2 regions of the Nonomuraea sp. NPDC049480 genome follow, and region 1 is predicted to be linked to the other one. Evidence: riboswitches for the same ligand, from Rfam matches in the RefSeq annotation. Region 1 holds a riboswitch; the other holds the start of a gene.
What was found. A riboswitch is a leader RNA that binds a small molecule or an ion and turns the genes downstream of it on or off. The one in region 1 is predicted to bind cyclic di-AMP.
Positions count from the first base shown of each region.

Region 2: another riboswitch for cyclic di-AMP. It lies ahead of ACIBX3_RS33620 (glycoside hydrolase family 25 protein); the one in region 1 lies ahead of ACIBX3_RS17720 (C40 family peptidase).

Region 1 is NZ_JBITMD010000005.1:354,431-357,987, forward strand. It holds gene ACIBX3_RS17710 (LysR family transcriptional regulator) at 1-459, opposite strand, end outside; gene ACIBX3_RS17715 (class I SAM-dependent methyltransferase) at 530-1,243, shown strand; cyclic di-AMP (ydaO/yuaA leader) riboswitch at 1,530-1,690, shown strand; gene ACIBX3_RS17720 (C40 family peptidase) at 1,764-2,273, shown strand; gene ACIBX3_RS17725 (hypothetical protein) at 2,352-3,152, shown strand; gene ACIBX3_RS17730 (M48 family metallopeptidase) at 3,166-3,557, shown strand, end outside.
Region 2 is NZ_JBITMD010000013.1:208,318-211,874, forward strand. It holds gene ACIBX3_RS33610 (FAD-dependent oxidoreductase) at 1-24, shown strand, start outside; gene ACIBX3_RS33615 (FAD-dependent monooxygenase) at 169-1,359, shown strand; cyclic di-AMP (ydaO/yuaA leader) riboswitch at 1,757-1,898, shown strand; gene ACIBX3_RS33620 (glycoside hydrolase family 25 protein) at 1,912-2,646, shown strand; gene ACIBX3_RS33625 (MFS transporter) at 2,844-3,557, shown strand, end outside.

The DNA of each region.
Region 1 (3,557 bases):
CACGTCCCACGAGGTCAGCAAGGCGATGTCCGTATCGCCGTCCAGTACGGCCGCGCACGGGTCGTGCTCCCCGGACCGGACGGTGAGGGACAGCTCGACGCCCGGATGCCGGCCCGCGAACGACCGGAACCGCTCGGGCAGATAAGTGGTCGCGGCGCTCGGGAACGCCGACACCCTGACCCGGCCCGCCTCGGCCGTCGCGAAGGCCCGCATGCGTGTCTCGAACAGCCGCATTCCCCTGAGCACCTCGCCGGCCTGCTCCAGCGCCGCCCGCCCCGCGTCCGTCGGCCGGACCCCGCGCGGCAGCCGCTCGAACAGCCGCACCCCCGTCTGACGCTCCAGCGTGGCGATCTGCCGGGACACGGCGGGCTGCGTCATGGACAGTTCCTCGGCCGCGGCTGAGAACGAACCCAGCCTCCCGACCTCTGTCAGCACCTTCAGCGACCATAGATCAAGCATGCGTCGAGCTTATGGGTAACATGCCCAACCCGCAGTGGTGCGCATGGCTCGACGCCGTCATGCTCCATCTATGGACACGATGGACAACCACCAGGACACATGGCTGAGCGAGGTGCTCCCACAGGGGCCACGACGGGTGCTCGACGCCGGGTGCGGGCGCGGCGAGCTGGCCGCCGAGCTGATGAGACGGGGCCATGACGTCACCGCGATCGACATCTCTCAGGAGGCCGTCGAGGCGGCCCGGGCGGCCGGCGTCCCCGCGCTACGAGCCGACATCGCCTGCTATCCCGGCTACGACGATGGATCGTTGTTCGAGGTGATCGTCATGTCGCTCTCGTTGCATCACGTGCATCCGCTGGAGGCGGCGCTGGATCGAGTGTCCGCCCTGCTGGAAAAGGACGGGCTGCTGGTCGTGGACGAGTTCGCGTGGGACTGGGCCGACCGGGCCGCGGCCGTCTGGTTCTACGATACCGGATCGTTGCTGTCTGCCGCAGGCGTGGCGGACTTCCCGCCCGCCCTGGAGGGTCCCGGGGGCGACCCGGCCGAGCGGTGGCGCGCGGCGCACGTGGATCACACGCCGGCGGACGGCATGATCGCCGCCCTTGCCGAGCGGTTCGAGATCACGAGCTTGAGGCGAGAACCGTACTTGTGGCGATATATCGGCGGAAAGGTGACAAACGGCAGCATTGCGCTCCTCAATGACCTTTACCGCATCGAACGGGAACGGATCTCTGATGGAACGCTCCCATCGACGGGGTTCAGGGTGACGGCGCGCAAGGTGTGACAAAAGGGGCAATCGGGACCTTACAGAGGGGTGGTCCGGCAATTGTGAGCAGAGTCACATTTGCGTAACGGAACCTGGTGTTCCAGCAGGGGTTTCAAATCTGACAAGACCCCCTGTCTGATCTTTACAACCTGACTCGCCCTTTGCTGATTCTTGACGTTTCGGCGTAGCTTCTGGCCTCGCGGCGACAAGCCATGTCACCGCGAACCGACATCGGACCTCCGATGTGAGACAGATACAGATCCGCCGGTCGCCGCCGCGCATCCCCATTGAGAACACCTGAACAGGCGGCGGCCCGCCGAGTCCGTGCAGCCAGGAGGCACGGAGCCGGGGAACCAACGATCCCGTTCCCCCGGGATCAGGGGTGAATCGGCGCTCAACGCGCCGTAGGGCTACTTCCAGGCCCGAATCCGTCAGCTAACCCGGTAGGCATTCGTGGAAGTCCCAAGGAGACATCCTGTCTACCTCTCTGCACAACCCCCGCCTGTCCCGCCTTGCCCTGAGTGGTGTAGCGCTCACGATGACCGTGGCGGCCGGAGGTCTGATCCTCCATGCCCCAACGGCTGAGGCGGCAACGACGAGCGATTCGGCCAGGACCACCACGGCGAAGGCGGCCTCCACCGCCAAGTCCGCGAAGTCTGCCAAGGCCCTCAGGATCGCTCGGCAGCAATCGAAGGCCCGCAAGGCCGTGGCCGTGGCCAAGAGTCAAGTCGGTGACCCGTACCGTTACGGCGCCGAAGGTCCCGGCTCGTTCGACTGCTCCGGTCTGACCCAGTACTCCTGGAAGAAGGCCGGGGTGACGCTCCCTCGCGTGGCGGCCAGCCAGTTCGCCCGCATCAGGAACAAGGTCTCCTGGAGGAATCTCCAGCCAGGCGACCTGCTGTTCTTCAGAGGGCTCGGCCATGTGGGCATGTATGTCGGCAAGGGCAAGATGGTGCACTCGCCGAGTAGCGGCAAACGGGTGCAAGTCGTCAAGCTGAGCGGATGGCGCAAGTCGTCGTTCGTCGGCGCGGTCCGTCCCGGCATGTGACACTGCCCCGCCCGAGGAATCGGGCGGGGCGGTCCCATTTCCGGGGTCCTCCGGCGCGGCGGACTACGATCGGGCATCGTGTCCCAGCAGGTGAGCCGACGAGCCGTGGTGGCCGCTCTCCTGCTCCTCGTCCCCGCCAGCGCCCCCATCCCCGGATTTCCCCCTGAAGCGCGCGATCTGTGGCGCGAGGAAGCCGTCGTGGCCCGCGGAACGCGGTCCGTGGTCGTCGGCCGCCGGGCCTCCCCCGCCCTCGGCGACCTGGCGCGCCGCGCCGACACCGCCGGGCGCCGGGTCTCGGACGTCCTCCGCGTCCCCGTGCGACCGCTCGTCGTCGTCCCCGAGTCCGCCCGCGAGGCCGCCCGCCTGGCAGGGGTGGAACGGCTCGACGGGCTGGCCGCGGTGGCCGGCCGCGGCCGCGTGATCGTCGTCCCCGAGGTCTTCGCCCGGCTCAACTCCACGGGGAAGGACGTCGTGCTCGCGCACGAGCTCACCCACGTCGTGGCGGGCACCGACGGCCTGCCCATCTGGCTGTACGAGGGCTTCGCCGACTACGTCGGCTACCGGGACGCCGGCCTCCCCCTGCGGACCGCCGCCGCCGAACTGGCCGAAGAGGTGCACGCCGGGCGGCTCCCGAGCGAATTGCCCGGACCTGCGGCCTTCGCGGCGGACGGCCGGGACCCCGTACGGCTCGCACGGGCGTACCAGGAGGCCTGGCTGGCGTGTCGCTTCCTCGCTGACCGCTTCGGTGAGGAGACGCTGGTGAGGCTCTACCGTGATGCCCAGGCGGCCGGCGTCGATCGGGCGCTCGCCTCGCTGGGGCTCTCCGTGGGCACGCTGACGGCACGGTGGCGCGCGTACGTGCGAGACCAGCTCGCGTAAAAGGGGGAGGCGCATGAGCGAACGACAGGAAATCCGCAAGCCCGGGCCCGCGGCCGGGGATCCGGGCTCGAGCGACCCCGCCGGGGATCCGGACTCGAGCGACCCGGCCGAGGGCGGAGACGTGGCCCCAGGGGACGGCGCGAACGCCGGCGAGAGCCGGTTGCGGCGGCAGGCCGCGATCGTGCTCCTGGTGCTGGGGGCCGTGATCCTGGCCGTGGCCGCCTTCAGCACCCCGTGGCGGGTGATCGCCACCGGACCGCCGGACCCGGCCCGCGACTTCAGCGCCGCCGAGATCGCCAGGTCCCAGGCGTTCGACGCGGCCACCACCCTCCCGAGCTACCTCTCTCTGGCCCTCACGCTCATCATCGCGGGCCTCCTGGCGGCCACCCCGATCGGCGCCGAGGC
Region 2 (3,557 bases), on a different contig from region 1:
ATCGACCAGGACGAACCGACGTGAGCTTCCTCCTGCTCCACGGGATCAGGCCGCCCGTCAGTTGACGATCCGAATCTCGGCGGTGAGGGCTCGGCTGGTTAGCTCGTCGAGCTTCCGGGTAGGCGCAATCTCGTACAGAGATGTTCGAGTTATGTGACGGAGGTCGGCATGTCGGAGCGGACCGCGATCGTGATCGGTGGTGGGATCGGCGGGCTCGCCGCGGCGGCAGGGCTGTGCCGTGCCGGGTGGCGAGTCACCGTCTTCGAGCAGGCGCCGCGGTTCGCGCCGGTCGGGGCGGGGATCGCCCTTGCTCCGAACGCGGTCCGGGCGCTGGACTGGCTCGGGGTCGGTGACGCCCTGCGGGAGTGCAGCGTGGCCACCGGCGCCGCCGGGGTACGCACACCCTCCGGGCGGTGGCTGCTGCGTACCACCGTCGAACAGCTCACCGCCCGCCACGGCGTTCCCGCGTACGTGCTGCACCGGGCCGACCTGCACCGGATGCTCGCCGAGGCGTCCGCGCGAGCGGACCTGCGCACCGGGCACCGGGTCACCGGCGTGGGAGGCGGGGAGGTGCGGTTCGTCGCGGACGGGCGGTCCGGGACGGCCTGGGCCGATCTGGTGGTGGCCGCCGACGGGGTGCACAGCCTCACGCGCCGGGTGCTGTTCCCCGGCCATCCTGGTCCGGCGTACGCCGGGGAGATCACCTGGCGCGGCCTCGCCCCGGCGGACGCGGCCCCCGCCGGCCTGCCCGGAGCGTTTCAGACCTTGGGGCGCGGCCAGGGGTTCGGGGCGCTGCCGCTGGCGGACGGCCGGGTGTACTGGTTCGCCGACCGCACCGCCCCGGAAGGTGCCCACACCGGCGACGACCTGGCCGCCGTGGCCGCCCGGTTCGCCGGCTGGCACGATCCCGTTCCGGCCCTGCTGGCCGCCACCCCACCGGATGCGCTGCTGCGCCACGACATCTACCACCTGGCCACGCCCCTGCCCAGCTACGTCGCCGGGCGGGTCGCGCTGCTCGGCGACGCCGCCCACGCCATGACGCCCGCCCTCGGCCAGGGCGCCTGCCAGGCCCTCGAGGACGCGGTCGTGCTCACCGCGCTCGCCGCCGGCTCGGCGGACCTGGCCACCGCGCTGGCCGCCTACGACCGTGCCCGCCGGAGGCGTACCCAGGGGCTGGTCCGCGCCTCGGCCAGAGCGGGCCGCCTCCTCAACCCCGGGAACGCGCTGGCCGCCCAGGTGCGTGACGTGGTGACGTGGGCGCTGCCCACCGCCGCGTTCCTGCGCGCGACCAGCGGCACTTTCGGCTGGCAGACGCCCGCCCGGCCCCACCTGACGAGCCCGACCGGCTCCACCCCTTGACGGAGACGCCGGAGCGCCCACGTCGCGCCGCCCGGGCGGCTCTGGCCGCGACCGCCCCGCTCAAGTGAGTACTTCGCACCCGTGCCTGACTGTCCCGCGTGCGATTTGAGTGAGTTGAGAGGCGTTTGTGCGCAAATTGGCCAACGACCGATATGTCGCCCTGCCGTAAAGATTCCTCCAAGCCCAGGTCAAGTCATGCGTGCCGCTCTGCAAGCGACGAACTTGCCCGCGAAATGGCGGATCCCTTGCCGGAAGCGGGGTTCCGGAGCCGCCTGGAGGGGCGAACTCGGCGACTGCCGGTTTGTCCACTTGTCAGTATTTTGGTTGATGCATTATGTTGTGCACCATACGTCCGGTTTATCTGGTCGTTACTTTGACCTCGCATACATCACAGGTCTGTCTGTGACCGCTGAATCCGCCTGTGGGCGGAACCGGGGACCCAGTCGTTTCACTTGGGGTGAATTGGCACCGAGGTGCCATAGGGCAGCTTCCATGTCCGAACCCGTCAGCTAACCCGGTAAGCGGTATGGAAGCAAGGAGAACTCCCTACCGATGGCCGCCCATCGTCTTACCCCTGCCCCGAAGACCGGCATCGCCCGAACGGCCACTCCCGGCATCCTGGCCAAGTACGCTGCCGCCGCGCTGCTGGCCGTGACCACCGCCGTAGCCGGTGTGTCCGTCGCCGGTCCCGCGCACGCCGACAATGACAAGCTCGTCTACGGCCAGGACGTCTCCAACTATCAGCCGGCGCACGACTGGGCCGCCAGTGACGCCAAGTACGGCATCGTCAAGGCGACCGAGGGCACCTCTTTCATCGACCGCGCTTTCGTTCGTCATTGGGATGAAATGGCCCGGCTGAACATCGTCCGTGGCGTCTACCACTACGGTCACCCGGGCAACGACCCCGTCGCCGAGGCCGACTTCTTCCTCTCCGTCGTCGACAAGCAGCCGGGCAAGACCGGTGACCTCCTGGTCCTGGACCTGGAGACCACCGACGGCAAGTCCGTGGCCGAGGTCAACGCCTGGGCCAGGAAGTGGCTGGAGCGGGTGAAGGACAAGACCGGCATCACCCCGCTGTTCTACTCCGGCTGGAACTTCGCCGGCACCTACGGTCAAGGCCTCGGCCAGTATCCGCTGTGGGTTGCCCACTACAGCAAGGCAAGAGGCGCGGTCACGCCGCCCGCACCGTGGAAGACGTGGACCATCCACCAGTACACCGACAGCCCGGTGGACCAGAACGTCACGTCTGTGAGCCTGGACCAGCTCCGCGCCTTGGGCCGCAAGTAACGGAGTCCCTGGTCGCGCGGCACGCTCGTGCGTGCCGCGCGCCGCCCCCCAGTGCTGCGTACGCATTGCGCCCGACCGGTCTTCTCAAAAGTTCCGTCATCCGGGAATACCCCTAGGGGGTATGGATGCTTGAGGGGGCGTCAGGCCTGCTGGAGCGGGATTCCGGACAGGCGCTCGTCTTCTTCAAGGAGACTGCAATGAGAAAGCTGCCATTGGCGATCTGGGCGATGGTCGTCGGAGCGTTCGCGATGGGCGCCGACGAGTTCATCGTCGCGGGAGTCGTCCGCGAGATCGCCCAAGCACTCGATGTCACGATCGGTGCCGTCGGCGCCTTAGAGAGCGTGTACGCCCTCGGCGTCGCGATCGGCGCCCCCGTGTTCACCGCGCTGGGCACCAGGTTCGGCAGGCGGTCGATGCTCCTGACCACCACCGGGGTGTTCCTGCTGGGCAATCTGCTGTCCGCACTCGGACCGGCGTACGGGACAATCATGGCCGGCCGGATCGTGTCGGCCATGGCCCACGGGGCGTTCCTCGGCATCGCCGCCGTGTACGCCGCCGAGCTGGTCGAACCCTCACGCAAGGGACGCGCGGTGGCCATCGTCTTCTCCGGGCTGACCGCCTCCACGATCCTCGGCGCGCCGATCGGGGCCGCGGTCGGCCAGGCGCTCGGCTGGCGGTTCACGTTCTGGACCCTCGTGGTCTTCGGCGGGATCGCGCTTCTGGGCCTGCTGGCCTCGCTCGGCCGTGCCGCTCCCGCGACGCACGCTCACCACGACCACGCCGCTGAGGCTCACGAGGGGCATCACGGGCCAGGTCACGGCACTCAGAACGCCGCACAGCACGGCGGGGACCACGGTCCGCAGCATGGTGCGGAGTTCGAAGGGCTCGACGCCCACGCGCTGGCCCACCTG